2 regions of the Cupriavidus oxalaticus genome follow, and region 2 is predicted to be linked to the other one. Evidence: predicted binding sites of a transcription regulator. Region 2 holds the regulator's gene; the other holds the start of a gene.

Region 1 (7,561 bases), 970 kb from region 2:
GCTGTACTGAACTGTGTGGGGGGGGCCGTGCACGACCGCGACTTGTTCTTTGCCGTCCTTGGGGTGATCGTGTTTTTGGGCTATCTGGTTTTCGGTGGTGTTCCGATCTACGAGCGCCTTACGGCGGGCATCAATGCTATCCATGCCATCATGCAGACAGCAAATCATGCGGGCGAAGACAGAGCTGGGCGCGTGCGCTGAACTGGGATACTGGCGCTGCCGTAGCGGACCCGCTCACCCACTTCGGTAGGCCGCGCGGTGTGGCGCGGGCGCGATCTGCGCAAGCTGTTCCTGTCCGTCTTTTGGGGGAGAGCGGTGAAAAGGCCGGGGCAGCCCGCCGGCGTTACTTCGCTGTGAACGTGGAGAGCGTTATCAAGAAGGCGGCGATTCCTCGTAACCCTGTCAGGGTCTCTGATCTCGTTGTTCACCAGCAATCCCGGTCCCGTCCCCGTCGGCGGACTGTATCGGGAAGGTTAAACAATGGACGTAAGGCTTGATATGGGCCATATGGTTGATTTGCAAGCGATGCGCGGATTTCGAATGTAGGCCAAATAGAAAAAGCCCTCGGCCGGGGTGGGCGAGGGCACAAGCATGCGCTGCGCTCAGTGTTGGCAGGGAGGGAGCGCATCCGATCACTTTATGAGGCCAGGCGCCTTGCGGCAATTAGACTTTGTGAAATTCAGAGTTAAGCGATCACGCGGCGGCGATTGCGGTGGACGCCCCTAGCACGGCGGCAGAATTGGTGCCGGGGCTTGGGTGTCATGGGTCAGCTTCTACGAGCGATGGTGGCGAGGAACTGGCGGCCTCGACCGGTAAGGCGTACGCGCCCTTGTTGGTGCGCTTGGCGGTCCATCTGTACGAGTTCTTTGCGCGCCAGGGCATTCAGGTCGGCGGGATCCAATTCGGGCGTCTCGTTGGCATCCTTAAGGAGCATCAAGGCGGCAATTTCATGTGGGCTCAGCATCTTCGTCTCCGGCGAAGGGGATAGGTTTGCATGAAGTCCGCACAGCCGAAGGCTGCGCTCGGTAATAGTCCGCCCACTTTGTGTTGACCCAAGCCGGCTCGCAACGCGGGAAACATTTTTTTACGGCATGAGCTGGGGCTGTGCGCCGCGAAAGCGCAACACCGAAATCTTCTTGTGATGTCAAGCTCGCGCGAAGTCGCTTGGCTTCGCCCCAAGCTGATCGCCGATCGCAAATCGGCGGCCATAAAAAAAGCACCATCACAGGTGCTCGGCGCTTTCAGTTGTCGTTGCACGCGGCCGAACCGGATCATTTGACCCGGTTCGGATTTGCAGGTCGCCGGCCTGCACGACCACGTTTCATATGGGGAAATGTGATCGTTTCGCTGACCTACCTTCGCTTGCTACGGGCGTGTCTCAGTCAGCACTTAAATTATAGGTCAGCCGGTAACTGCCTCAAAACTTGGTGGCCACACTAGTATGAAAGAGCGTTTGGTGGTCCAAATGCGTGCGGAGCGGACATGGTCAACTTCGAAATGGAGCAGCGGCACTTAGCCCAGTCCCAAAGGCATTTGCGGGAGGGAAGGGGACGAGTGCGGCAACAGATTAAGATGGTTCGCGCGTTACGGGCCGATGGCCAGGATCCCAGCCTGGCGATTCAGCTACTTGTGGCACTCCGCGACGCGGTCGCAGTAGGGCGTCAGCACAAAGCCCTCATAGAGGCCGCCTTGCGCGATCAGGTGGCTTACTAGCGCGGGCAGGTTTTTGCGGGGCATTGCTTCAGCGCAGCGAAAAGCGAACCGTGGTGTCGCCCAGCGCAGTCCAGCTCCCGACTGCGAGCCGCACCAGTAGACCATCGGACCAGTAGGAGAGAAAGTCCGGCCGCCAGGTCAGCGCCTGCAAGTGTCGGGCTTCCAGCCCAGTTACCACGAGCCCGCCGGCCGTGGCCGCGACCGCATCGCACGGCAGCCGCAGTTCTTCGCTGTCCTCGCCGAAGTAATGGGCTTCGAGAAAAATGGTGGTAGCCGACATGGCGCTAGTTCGCTAGCTCGGCCCGGTAGGCCGACCAGAAGTAGTGCGAATGCCGGCCGTGCCGGGCCTGCTTCTTCTCGACAAATAGGCGCACGGTCCCAAGATGGCCGGCATCCACAAGCACCTCGTGGTGGCTTGGCGCCTCGCGTGTGGCTGGGCCGAGCGTGCGCAGTCCTGCGGCAATGTGATTGCCCTGGACCTGAGCGAGAATGCCGCTCGCCCCGATTGGTGGAACCGGGTCATAGGCCGTGGTCCGAACGTGGCAGCCGGCGGCGAGTTTGCTGTTGCCCATGGCGTCGGTTCAGTTGACCCGATTCCAGGCGTCTTGGATCACGCTGAAAGTGATCGGCAACACTTCGCTGCCCGTGAAGTCGGCGGGCGTATCGTCCTTCGGGTAACCCAAAAACGGCGAGGACTTCAGCATGCGGAGCAGGTTGGACGCATGCTTGCCCGACTGGGCCACCTCGTGCATGACCTCATCTTCGATTTGGTGAATAAGCTTCCAGGTCAGGATGCCGGCGGCGCGGTGCTTGGCGACGATGGCCGGCGTGGCTTCGATGATGGACGATTCAGCGGCGTTAATGGCGTTCATGGTCGGGTGAAAGTACTGTATGGATATCCAGTATAGCGCGTGAGAGGGCGGCCTTGGGAATGCGCGAGAAATTGTCTAACTTGGCTCGAAATCTACCCGCCGAGCCGCATGCCATTGTGCTCAAAAGATGAGCAGCAAGTTAGAGGAAATAAGCTAACTTACTGTTTTTGTTACACTTCATATCTATATGGGGTGCAGGTGGTCGGAGGTTCAAATCCTCTCGCCCCGACCAGAACAAGAAACCCGCTTGGTGAAAGCCAGGCGGGTTTTTTCGTTCTCGGGGGCGGGGCTTCAGACGTTTCAGGCGTAACGCTTTGATACAGCCTGCCCGACCGGGTGTTGCTATGCTCGGTCGTCCCTTGCGCACTGTTTTCCCATGGCCCGAACGCTCCCCACTGCCATCCTCGTCCTCTCCTGCCTGATCGTTTCGCCCGTCTCTCATGCCGGCGGCGAGTACAAGGAAAAATTCCGCAGCGGCCCTTGCAAGATCGAGCGCGAGGTCAAGCGGGATGGCGAATACAAGGAGGTGCGCAAGTGCAAGGATGGTCCGCGCGGCTATGAGCGCAAGGAAAAGTACCGCGACGGGCCGTGCCTGATCGAGCGTAAATGGGATGACGACGGCGAGTATGAAGAGAAGGTCGAATGCAAGCGTTCATGAATACGCGACCTTTGCCGCAGCCGTTTCCGCATTGCACTGGCGATGGCGGGCTTGCGCTGACCACATGGCCGTAGGCGCGCAGGCGCTCGGCGGCGGTGCCGCAAAAAGGGCAGTTGGCAGTTTCGGGTGACATGGGACACCGGAAAGATACTGTATGAATGTACAGTGTGACGCTGCTGCGCGCACCCCGCCGCGCGGGCTGTTTTTTTGCCGCGCGCGCTATCGCGAGAGCCGGCGCAGCAGGGTGTCATGCCCGCTTGCCAGGCCCGCAAGCGCGGCCGCATCGGCCAGTTCGAAGTCGCTGAACTGGAAGGCCGGTGCCACGGTACAACCGACCAGCGCAAAGTCGACGCCGTCTCCCAGGTCCACGCGTTCCGCGGCAAACCACCGGCCGGCGGGCACCATCGCCTGGAAGGACGCGCCGGTGTGGCGCAACGGATCGCCGAGACGCTGCGTGACGATGCCGCCGTCGGCGATGCTGTGCACTGCTACCGGCGAGCCGGCGTGGAAGTGCCACAACTCGTCGGAACGGATCCGGTGCCACGCGGAATAATCGTTGCCGCACAGCATGTAGTAGATCGCCGTGCTGGCTTCGCGCGTACGCTGGTCGGCGCACACGATGCGTTCTTCGCTGCGGTAGGTCTCGCGATAGAAGCCGCCTTCCGGGTGCGGCTTCAGTGCAAGCGTGCGGATCAGTTCGTTGGCGGCAAGGCTGTGGGCTGGCATGTGGACGTTGGCGTGGCATGGTGCAGGCGGAAGCCATAGCTTAAAGCAGGGCGAAGCGTGCCTGTGCGGGGCCAACCAGCGCGGGGCGGCTGACCGGGTAGCGGTGGCGCGTGCCATGCGCTTCGAACGAGAGGAAATCGGGCGTCCAGCGCAGCGACCGGAGCAGGTCGGGCTCGATGCCGTGGACGATGATGGCGCCGGCGTCAATGCTGACGCTGCCGCAGGGCAGGCGCAGGGATTCCGCATCGTCGCCGAAGTAGAAGGCCTCAAGCAGGATGGAATCGGATTGGTACAGGGGCATATGGCAAGGACCATGCGGCAGCGCGGCCAAGGCAGGACGCCTGTCGGATAACTGTATGGATATACAGTATAGTCGCCGCCTGCGGTCCGGTCACGCTCCAAATTCTTGTTTCCGCGCGGCGTGCGCCGCCAATGGCCTCTTTCCGGATTGGTATAACCTTGGAAGCAATACCGTGCACGCTGCCTGCGGTTTTGCGCAGGTGACAGGATGGCCGGCAGGGGCCGCTGACAGGGGATGCCGATGGCGCAGTGTGGAAGCAGGGCTTGCTGGTTTGGCCTGGGCGTGGTGCTCGGTGTGGCGCTGGGCAGTGCCTGCGCGACATTGCTGCGGGCAAGTCCGGCGCGAGGCAGGCCGGACTCGCGTGCGGATGCACCGGTGGTGCCATCCGATGCCAGCGCCGACCGTGCGCTGACCGATGACGCGACCGACGTGGTCGAGTATCGCGGCTTCGTCATTCACGTTTTTTGCCACGCGCTGGGGCCGGGCCGTTTCAAGGCGTTGTGCGATATTTGGGAGTCTGGCGCCGTCGTGCTGGAAGGCGGTGCGCCGCCGACCACGCATGCCACGCCGGAGGATGCCCGCGCTGCGGCGATTTCATGGGCGCGGCAATGGGTGCAACGCAATGGTTGAGGGGGCCGCTATCGAGGCCCTGATTTTCAATTTTCAGGAGAATTCATGTTTGTTTGTGGGAACCAGGCTTGCGGCGCGCGCTGGGAGCCGGACGAGGTGCAGATCCGCAACGAAGGGCAGGGGCCGGTATTCCGCTGCCCGCAATGCGGCGCCCGCAACCATGTCGAAGCCCGCACCGCGCGCGACGGCACCACGGTCTACCGGCAGGTAGCCGCGAAGCCGGCAGCGCGCTAGCCCGCCAGCCGCTTCGGCGCCGCAAGCCTGTGCAGTACCCCACGCCTGTGGGGTCAAATTCACATGGCTGCCGACTTAAGCTCGTTCGGGCGAGACCGTTAAACACAAAATGGACTTTGCCGACTTCCCTCAACACTCCGCTTCCAATGCTGAACGCATGGGCTGGGCGAATGCTTCCCCGGAAGTCATCGCCAAGGTACTGAATTCGGCGCTGGCGGCGCAGGACCTGTCCGGGTTTGCCGCGCTGCTGTCGGATATCGCGCGCGACCGCGGCCTCAAGGGGCAGCGCGCCGCGCACCAGTCGATCTACGACATGCCTTATGCCAGCCTGCTGCCCCGGCAGAAGCATCTGTTGTCAGATGCATTCGAGCTGCTGGTGCTGCTCGGGCTGGAGTTGCGCGCCCGGCGGGACGACGAGGGCTTCGACACCGAGGACAGCGGCGACAGCGGCGACGAATAAGTCCGCGCCTTGCCCGCGCCAGGGATGGCGCGCTAGCCGCGCTCCAGCATCCCGATCTCGCGCACCGCGACCGACAGCATCGACAGTCCCGCGGCACCCGATGCGCGCTGGTCGGCAAGCATGCGCGTAAAGCGTTCCAGCGCGCCGTGGCGGCTGGCACGCCAGGCATCGATCATCGCTTCCGGCGATTCCAGTTCCCCCTGTTGCGACAGCACGCTGACCGTCAGCGCGCGCTTGAGCCGGCCCAGGTCTTCCAGCGTGGTGGTGCGCGCCAGCAGGTCCCAGTGCGTGTCCGAGGGCAGAGCCAGCGCACGCTCGCGCAGCCAGCTGAAGCTCAGGTGGCTGTCCAGCGCGAAATACACCCCCGCGACCAGGTCGAGGCTGCGCTCGCACGCGTTGGCCACTTCGGCGATATCCAGCGCCGCCGCGGAAATCTCGCTGCCGGCAACGCGCAAGGCGAGCGCCTCGTCGACCCCGGCATCGGAGAAGGTCCTGGCATGTTCCGCCAGCGCCGCCGCATCGGCCGGCGGCAGCAGCCGAGGCAACTGCGGCAGCAGCCACTGCGCCGCCTGCGTAAAGCGCGCCAGTTCGGCGCCGGCCTGGCCGCCGCTGCGCAGATAGCGGATAAACCACAGGCAGGCCCGCTCCAGCAGCACCGCCACCTCGCCGAACATGCGAGCCTGCTCGGCATCGGGCCCGCGGTTGTCCAGCGCATCGATCTCCTGCCACAGCGCGGTCAGCCCGAACACATCGCGCGCAATCAGGCAGGCGCGCACGATGTCGGCCGGGCGCGCGTCGGTTTCTTCCATGATCCGGTGCACGAAGGTCGCGCCGATGCGGTTGACCAGCATATTGGTCAGGTGCGTCGAGAGAATCTCCCGGCGCAGCGGGTGGCGATGCATGGTTTCGCCATGGCGCTGGCGCAGCGGCACCGGGAAATAATCGGACAGCAGGCCGCCGACCAGCGGGTCTTCGGGCACGTCGGAATCCAGCAGCGCGTCGTACAGCCACATCTTGCTGTACGCCAGCAGCACCGCGCGCTCGGGCGACGTGAGCCCTTCCCCGGCCAGCTTGCGCTCGGCAATCTCTTCGTCGGAAGGCAGGAATTCCAGCGCCCGGTTCAGCCGCCCGGCGCGCTCCAGCCAGCGCACCAGCCGCGCCTCGCCATCGAGCAGCGCCGTGGCGTGGCGCCCGGCCACCGACAGCGCCTGGGTCTGGTAGTAGTTGTCCTGCAGCACCAGCAGGCCGACCTCGTCGGTCATCTCGGCCAGCAGCTTGTTGCGCTGCTTCTCGGTCATCTCGCCATCGGCCATCACCAGGCCAAGCAGGATCTTGATATTGACCTCATGGTCGGAGCAATCCACGCCGGCGGAGTTGTCGATGGCATCGGTGTTGATGCGGCCCCCCTTGCGCGCGAACTCGATGCGGCCCAGCTGGGTAAAGCCCAGGTTGCCGCCTTCGCCGACCACCTTGCAGCGCAGTTCGTTGCCGTTGACGCGCACCGCGTCGTTGGTGCGGTCGCCGGCCTGCAGGTGCGTTTCCTGGCTCGACTTGACGTAGGTGCCGATGCCGCCGTTGTAGAGCAGGTCGACCGGCGCCATCAGGATGGCGTGGATCAGCTCGGCCGGCGACAGCGCGCTGGCCGTGATGCCGAGCACCGCCTGCACCTGCGGCGTCAGCGTGATGGTCTTGGCCGTGCGCGGGAAGATGCCGCCGCCGGCGGAGATCAGCGTGGCGTCGTAGTCGGCCCAGCTCGAGCGCGGCAGATTGAACAGCCGTGTGCGTTCCTCCAGCGTGCGCGCGGGATCCGGGTCGGGGTCGAGGAAGATGTGACGGTGGTCGAAGGCGGCCACCAGCTTGATATGCGGCGACAGCAGCATGCCGTTGCCGAACACATCGCCCGACATGTCGCCGACGCCGGCCACGGTGAAGTCGGTGGTCTGGATATCGACGCCCATCTCGCGGAA
Region 2 (7,561 bases):
GCGAGGCATATCACCAGCCCTATGTACTGGCTGAAATGGACGTGCGCTTCTATGGCGACGCCGAGGCAACAGTGCGATCGCGGCTGGATGTAGAGCTAGCGATGCAGGGTTATATCGGCGACATGGTCGAACGCGGCGGGTATATGGGCGCAGTCACTCGACATATGCTGGGGCTGTACCGCGGCGTTGCGGGAGGACGAGGCTGGCGCCGCGTGCTGTCCGATGCAAAACGCATGCATGCCGCGCGCACTCGCGCCGATGTGGATGCACTGTTTGCCGAGGCGCGTACACACCTGCGTCCCCTGGCGTCAGAGCCGCTGGCGGCATAGCACGATTCGCGCTGAACGCTGGGCATCGTCCCGCTATGGGCGCTTGAGTCCTTGCTCTAACACCGAATCGCCAATCTATGCATCGGTTCCCGAGGGTAGCGGGTGCGACACTTGCCATGTCGGATCGACTGGAAACCGGCGTCCGTAAAGGGTTTCAAAGGGATTCCCCTAATTCGCCGGGGCAGGGCACTTTTTTACACTGTGCCTGCCCTCGAATACAGGGCTTTCTTCAACTGATTATTCAGCCCGCTTCGGCGGGCTTTTTTTTCGTCGGCGCGTCCGGCGCTTTTCGTTTACCCGAATGGTGTAATTCCCGGATGACAGTTACATTGCAACGGCCTTCAGGGCATTTGAGATCGCTAAAGTTAAGAGTCCGCGCTGCGGACTCTTTTTTTGCCCTGTTGCGATCGCACCATTCGAGCCGATTTGACCGCACGGCATGGAAAAGAGTTCCATCGGTCACGCCTGGTGCGCGAAATCTATCGCGAAGTATGGCTGATGCCGACGTCCAGCGTTCCGTAGGCCGTAATCCCCGACTCCCGTCCATCGGCTCCGCCGCCCGCACAGCCCGCCAGGGCCGCGACCATTCCCAGCAGCGACAAGACTCCCGCCAGGCGTCCAAGCATTGTTCGCATGCTCCTTCCTTGCAATCTTCCAGAAGATGGTTGGGCCACGGCCAATGCGCCAGGTTCCGGCGAACCTCTGTCGCGCCCGCGTACCGCCCCCATCTCTGGCAACCTGGCCTGCGTGCTACGATTCTTCGCATCGCCACAGGCGAATGGACGGCAGCAAGCGTGGACAAAGCGAACGCAAACAACGAAGAGTCATTCGGCGAGGTGTTTGAGGACTTCAGGCTGGTCTGGGTCGCTGAACCACTACAGGATGGCAAATGGACGGCGCGCTACTGCTGGCACCACGGCACCTCGGAAGCGTCGGGCAGGGCGCTGCAGGAGGCCGTCCTCAACGGCAAGTCACGGCGGCTGCTGGGCCACTTCGACACCGAGGCGGAGACCATTGCCGCCATCAAGCAGGCAGTGTTGCTGGAGGCCAAGTGGCAGCCGCGCAAGGCGTGATGCAGGCCCCGAAAAAATTTGTGCGGAATACTAGCCATCTCGGAAAAGTGTTTGTATAATCTTGGTTTTCGTCGATCAGCGCTTCGCTGATGACCTCTACGGTGGCTGTAGCTCAGTTGGTAGAGTCCAGGATTGTGATTCCTGTCGTCGTGGGTTCGAGTCCCATCAGCCACCCCAAGTTGCCAAGCAAAACAGCGCCTTTACGGGCGCTGTTTTGCTTTCTGGATCTGATTCCAAAGGGTTCATATGTTCCTTCGAGCAGCGGTAGTGGGCGCTGGCGTGGCAGTGGCCGCGATGATGGCCGGGTGTGCCACTGGCACGTCGGAAAAAGACATTCGTGCGCGTCCCCCGATGCGCTTGTTCACGCCGGCAAAAATGGCTGACGTTGCCAAATGCCTGCGCAACAATCTCGGCGATGAGGCGACGGTCGTCAACCTGCCGGCACGGAACCAGACGGAAATCCGGATCGGGCAGCCAAACGGCAGCGGCGAGTTTGCCTATGCCTACCTGATTTCGCTGACGGCCAGGCCTGATGGCACGGCCGTCGAACTCCGCAAGACCAATACATGGTTCCCGCAGATGACGCCGGAAGAACTGGAAACGGAAACCAAGGCGTGCGCGCGTAGCTGATTCAGGGCAGGGCGCAGGTCAGAAAGTGGCGCCGCTTCAAACGGCCAGCTTGTTCGTGGTTTCCAGTTCAAGCATCCTGCAGATAGCGGCCATGCTGCCTACCATGGTCCGGCGCTGCGCGCCCTGATAAACGCGTACGCCCTTGCACTGGCGGAAGGGTACCGGCTTGACCGGGCGGCGGGCGGCGACGTCGTGGGTTTGCGGCATGGTTGCACCTCTTTTTTCAGGCAAAAGCGGGGTCAACACCCGGCAAGCCGGGCGGCGTCTGCAAAGCAATGGAGCGTGTGGGTCCGTGCAGGCGCAAGGCCTGCCGTGCCCGGCTAGAAGCCGGAGGATCGGATCAGGCCGACCGCGATGCCTTCCAGCGAAAACTCTTCGCGCCCGGGTTCAACGATGATGTTGGCGAAGTCCGGGTTTTCCGCGATCAGCTCGATATGACCGCCGCGGCGCTGCAGGCGCTTGACTGTGACATCGTCGCCGAGCCGTGCCACCACGATCTTGCCGTTGGGCGCTTCGCTGGCGCGGCGCACGGCGAGCAGGTCGCCGTCGAGAATGCCGGCGTCGCGCATGCTCAGGCCGCGTACGCGCAGCAGATAGTCGGGGCGTTCATCGAAGACCGAGGCATCGACCTGGTACTGGCGGTCGATATGCTCGGCGGCAAGGATGGGGCTGCCGGCGGCAACGCGCCCCACCAGCGGCAGCGTCAGCTGCAATACGCCAGGGACAGGCAGCGAGAACTGGTCCGGCATTTCCGAATCGCTGCGCGAAACCTTCAGGCGGATGCCGCGCGAGGCGCCCGGCGTCAGCTCGATCACGCCCTTGCGGGCCAGCGCCCGCAGGTGTTCTTCCGCGGCATTTGGCGAGGAAAAGCCGAATTCGGCAGCAATTTCGGCGCGCGTGGGCGGGAAGCCGGTACGGCGGATCGTACTGCGGATCAGATCGAAAATCTGCTGCTGCCGGGGTGTCAGGGTCGCCATGGGATCGCCGTTCCGTGCGGGCGCGCTGGGCAGGGGTGGGAGCGGGTTGCCCACGAACGGGGCTGTCCGCAAATCCTGCATCCGGCGGGCCGGGCACTGTATGTTTAAACAGTATGCTGTGATTTTATACAGTATCGGCGTCAGCGCAAGCAGAATTTTTGGCGGCGCGCGGTGACCGATAGGCCTCGGCGCACGCCATGCAGGCGGAGGTCCGCCATTACAATCGCGATTCGATGCGCCCTGCGCATGCGTTACCTTCCTGTTTCCTGCCCCCCAGCACCCATGAACCAATTGCCTCGCATCGTTGTATTGGCTACCGGCGGCACCATTGCCGGCGCTTCGGGCAACCCCGCCAGCAGCGCACACTACCAGGCGGCCACCGTGCCCGTCTCGTCGTTGCTGGCGGCGGTGCCGGCGCTGAAGTCGGTGGCGCGGATCGAAGCCGAGCAGGTGGCGCAGGTCGACAGCAAGGACATGACCTTCGCGCTGTGGGCCGCGCTGGCGGCGCGCGTCGAACACTGGTCTGCGCAGGCGGATGTGGCGGGCATCGTGATCACGCACGGCACCGACACGCTGGAAGAGACCGCGATGGCGCTGCACCTGACGCAGGCGTGTCCGGTTCCGGTGGTGATGACGGCAGCGATGCGACCGTCCACCTCGCTATCCGCCGACGGCCCGCTCAACCTGCTCGACGCGGTCCGGGTGGCGGCGCATCCGGATGCGTGCGGTAAGGGCGTGCTGGTGGTGCTGAACCAGCAGATCCACGCGGCGCGCGATGTCGCCAAGGCGCATACGTCGGCGGTGGATGCCTTCGTGTCCCAATGCGGGCCGCTCGGGATGGTGCAGGATGACTACGTGCGCTTCGCCCGCACGCCCCGGCAGGCATGGGCGATCGGGCCGATGCCACGCGCATGGCCGGTGGTTGAGATCGTCGCAAGCTACGCGCAACCGGGCCGGATCGCCGTCGACGCGCTGGTGCAGGCCGGCGTGGCGGGCCTGGTGGTGGCCGCGGCCGGCAATGGTTCGATACATGAAGTCCTGGCGGAAGCCCTGGTGGATGCCGCCATCGCCGGCGTGGCAGTGGTGCGCAGTTCACGCACCGGGGCAGGCCATGTGGCGATTCCGGCGCACCCCAGCCCGTCCGATGGCGTTTTTGTCTCTGCCGCGGACCTGAACCCATACAAGGCGAGGGTGCTGCTGGCACTGGCGCTTGCGGCGGATCCTGCGCTGGCGCGGGACCCCTTGCGCCTGCAGGCAGCGTTTGCCCAAGCCTGAGGCAGGCTTGCTGCTTGCACGGCGGACCGGCGCCGGGCTATAATTTACGGCTATTCAACCTTGCCACACCGGACTCGTGACGCCCGGGTGGCTAATCCCAAAAGGAGCGTCAATGCGTCATTACGAAATCGTCTTCATCGTCCACCCGGACCAGAGCGAACAAGTGCCGGCCATGATCGAGCGCTACAAGCAGCTCGTGACCTCGCAGAACGGCAACGTTCACCGCGTGGAAGACTGGGGCCGTCGCCAGATGGCCTACATGATCCAGAAGCTGGCCAAGGCTCACTACGTTTGCCTGAACATCGAATGCGGCAAGGACACCCTGGCTGAACTGGAACACGCGTTCAAGTTCAACGACGCCGTCCTGCGCCACCTGATCGTGCAGACCAAGAAGGCCGAGACCGCTCCTTCGCCGATGATGAAGGAAGTGCAGCGCGAAGAAGCCCGCAAGGCTGCGCAAACGACCACCGAAGGCCAGCCCGCCTGAGTGCGGACTGCGGTGCGAGCCACGGCTGACAGCGTCGGCCAGGGCGGCACCGATGGCAAACAGCAAGAGGCCCCGCGTTGAACCAGCTTCGGCTTGCCGCCACGTTGGCGGAACGCGACGCCCTGCGCTATACCCCGGCCGGGGTGCCCGTCGTGAACTGCATCCTGCAGTACAGCGGCGAGGCGGTCGAGGCGGAAACGCCGCGGCAGGTCGAGTTTGCCATCGCAGCGATGGGGATCGGGCCGGTTGGCCAGCGGCTTGAGCGGCTCCCGCTCGGCACGCTGCTCGACTGCGAAGGATTCCTCGCCCGCAAGCACCGCAACAGCAAGGCTCTCGTCTTTCACATCACCGGATGTAAAGCATTCGTAAAGGATTGAATCATGGCATTCGTCAAACGTGACAACAAGAACAAGAAGCGCTTCCAGCAACAGAACCCGCTGTTCAAGCGCAAGCGCTTCTGCCGCTTCACCGTGGCTGGCGTGGAACAGATCGACTACAAGGATCTGGACACCCTGAAGGACTTCATCGGCGACAACGGCAAGATCACGCCGGCCCGCCTGACCGGTACCAAGGCCCACTATCAGCGTCAGCTGGATACGGCCATCAAGCGCGCGCGTTTCCTCGCGCTGATGCCGTACACCGACCTGCACAAGAACTGATAGGCCCTAGGTCCGTAACGGAGAAAATACGATGCAAGTCATTCTGCTGGAAAAAGTCATCAACCTGGGCAACCTGGGTGACATCGTCAAGGTGAAGGACGGTTACGCACGTAACTTCCTGATCCCGTCGAAAAAGGCGCGCCGCGCCACGCAAACCGCGATCGGCGAGTTCGAAGTCAAGCGCGCCGAGCTGGAAAAGGCCGCTGCCGAGAAGCTGGCCGCCGCGCAAGCCGAAGGCGAGAAGCTGAACGGCCTGACCGTCCAGATCAGCCAGAAGTCGGGTGTGGACGGCCGTCTGTTCGGCTCGGTCACCAACGCCGACGTCGCCGTGGCACTGGAAGGCCAGGGCTTCAAGGTCGAGAAGGCTCAGGTTCGCCTGCCGAACGGCCCGCTGAAGATGGTGGGCGACCACCCGATCAGCGTCGCGCTGCACACCGACGTCGTGGTCGACGTGACTGTGTCGGTGCTGGGCGAGCAGGTCTAAAACCTGTTGCAGCGGTGCCGCGCCGCGGCGCCGCGTGAAGCACTGCAAGCAGAAAAGGCAGGAGCCCTGGCTCCTGCCTTTTTTGTTGTCCCGCTTGCGCTGGCTGGCAGATGTCAGGCAGATGTCGGGCAAATGTCCGCTGTAGTGCGTCCTCCTGCCAGCGCCCCGCCGTTATAATCCCTCCCCATGAACGCGCCCGTCGCCGACCCCCAACTCGACAACCTCAAGGTTCCGCCGCATTCCATCGAAGCCGAGCAGTCGGTGCTCGGTGGCCTGCTGCTGGACAATGCCGCCTGGGACCGCATTGCGGACTTCCTTTCGGAGGCGGATTTCTACCGCTTCGACCACCGGATGATCTTCCAGAGCATCGCCCGGTTGATCTCGGCCACCAAGCCGGCCGACGTGATCACGGTCTACGAAATGCTGCAGGTTGCGGGCAAGGCCGAGGAGGTTGGCGGGCTGGCGTACCTGAATTCGCTGGCACAGAACACGCCCAGCGCGGCCAATATCCGCCGCTACGCGGAAATCGTGCGCGAGCGTGCGGTGTTGCGCAAGCTGGTCACCGTGGCCGACGACATCGCCTCGGCCGCCTTCGCGCCCAAGGGGCGGGAAGTCCGCGAACTGCTGGACGAAGCCGAATCCAAGGTGTTTGCGATCGCCGAGGAAGGCGCGCGCGGCCAGGCCGGCTTCCAGGAAATCCAGCCGCTGCTGACGCAGGTGGTGGAGCGGATCGACGAGCTTTACCATCGCGACAGCACCAGCGACGTGACCGGCGTGCCCACGGGCTTCGTGGACCTGGACCGGATGACCAGCGGCATGCAGGGTGGCGACCTGATCATCGTGGCCGGCCGTCCGTCGATGGGCAAGACCGCGTTCTCGCTGAACATCGGCGAGCACGTGGCGGTGGAGCAGGGCCTGCCGGTGGCGGTGTTCTCGATGGAAATGGCGGGCACGCAGCTGGCCATGCGTATGCTCGGCTCTGTGGGCCGGCTGGACCAGCACCGGCTGCGTACCGGCCGCCTGCTGGATGAAGACTGGCCGCGCCTGACGCATGCCATCCAGCGCATGAACGATGCACAGCTGTTCATCGACGAAACCCCGGCGCTGAACCCGATGGAACTGCGGGCGCGCTCGCGTCGCCTGGCGCGCCAGTGCGGGCAGCTCGGCCTGATCATCATCGACTACCTGCAGCTGATGTCGGGCTCCGGCGGCGGTGAGAACCGCGCGACGGAAATTTCAGAAATCTCCCGTTCGCTGAAGGGCCTGGCCAAGGAGCTCAACTGCCCGGTGATCGCGCTGTCGCAGCTGAACCGAAGCCTGGAGCAGCGCCCGAACAAGCGTCCGGTGATGTCCGACCTGCGCGAATCCGGCGCTATCGAACAGGATGCCGACGTGATCCTGTTCATCTACCGCGACGAAGTCTACAACCCCGATTCGCAGGACAAGGGCACCGCCGAAATCATTATCGGCAAGCAGCGTAACGGCCCGATCGGCACGGTGCGGCTGACCTTCCTGGGCCAGTTCACCAAGTTCGACAACTTCACCGGCGGCCCGGCGTTCTTCGACAACGACACCTGACGAAGTCAAGCCCGCCCGCGAGATCGCGCCGCAGGCCGTCTCGTTTGTGCCAAATTGGCGGGCAGTGTC

Evidence for each region. Region 2 encodes LexA, which represses DNA repair genes until DNA is damaged. Its sites were predicted from a motif close to ACTGTATNNNNATACAGT; they were not measured.
Region 1: the regulator LexA is predicted to act here: its motif matches at 2,600-2,617, upstream of JTE92_RS18485 (DUF2471 family protein).

The regions. Positions count from the first base shown of each region.
Region 1 is NZ_CP069812.1:1,301,963-1,309,523, forward strand. It holds gene JTE92_RS18465 (hypothetical protein) at 28-201, shown strand; gene JTE92_RS18470 (hypothetical protein) at 767-964, opposite strand; gene JTE92_RS18475 (hypothetical protein) at 1,742-1,993, opposite strand; gene JTE92_RS18480 (hypothetical protein) at 1,998-2,285, opposite strand; gene JTE92_RS18485 (DUF2471 family protein) at 2,295-2,585, opposite strand; gene JTE92_RS18490 (hypothetical protein) at 2,962-3,243, shown strand; gene JTE92_RS18495 (cupin domain-containing protein) at 3,463-3,969, opposite strand; gene JTE92_RS18500 (hypothetical protein) at 4,010-4,270, opposite strand; gene JTE92_RS18505 (DUF6566 family protein) at 4,511-4,900, shown strand; gene JTE92_RS18510 (hypothetical protein) at 4,946-5,134, shown strand; gene JTE92_RS18515 (hypothetical protein) at 5,244-5,594, shown strand; gene JTE92_RS18520 (NAD-glutamate dehydrogenase) at 5,627-7,561, opposite strand, start outside.
Region 2 is NZ_CP069812.1:2,273,885-2,281,445, reverse strand. It holds gene dusA (tRNA dihydrouridine(20/20a) synthase DusA) at 1-329, shown strand, start outside; gene JTE92_RS22950 (hypothetical protein) at 1,124-1,402, shown strand; tRNA gene JTE92_RS22945 (tRNA-His) at 1,504-1,579, shown strand; gene JTE92_RS22940 (hypothetical protein) at 1,682-2,032, shown strand; gene JTE92_RS22935 (hypothetical protein) at 2,069-2,239, opposite strand; gene lexA (transcriptional repressor LexA) at 2,353-3,009, opposite strand; gene JTE92_RS22925 (asparaginase) at 3,292-4,284, shown strand; gene rpsF (30S ribosomal protein S6) at 4,397-4,771, shown strand; gene priB (primosomal replication protein N) at 4,849-5,148, shown strand; gene rpsR (30S ribosomal protein S18) at 5,152-5,430, shown strand; gene rplI (50S ribosomal protein L9) at 5,462-5,914, shown strand; gene JTE92_RS22900 (replicative DNA helicase) at 6,101-7,492, shown strand.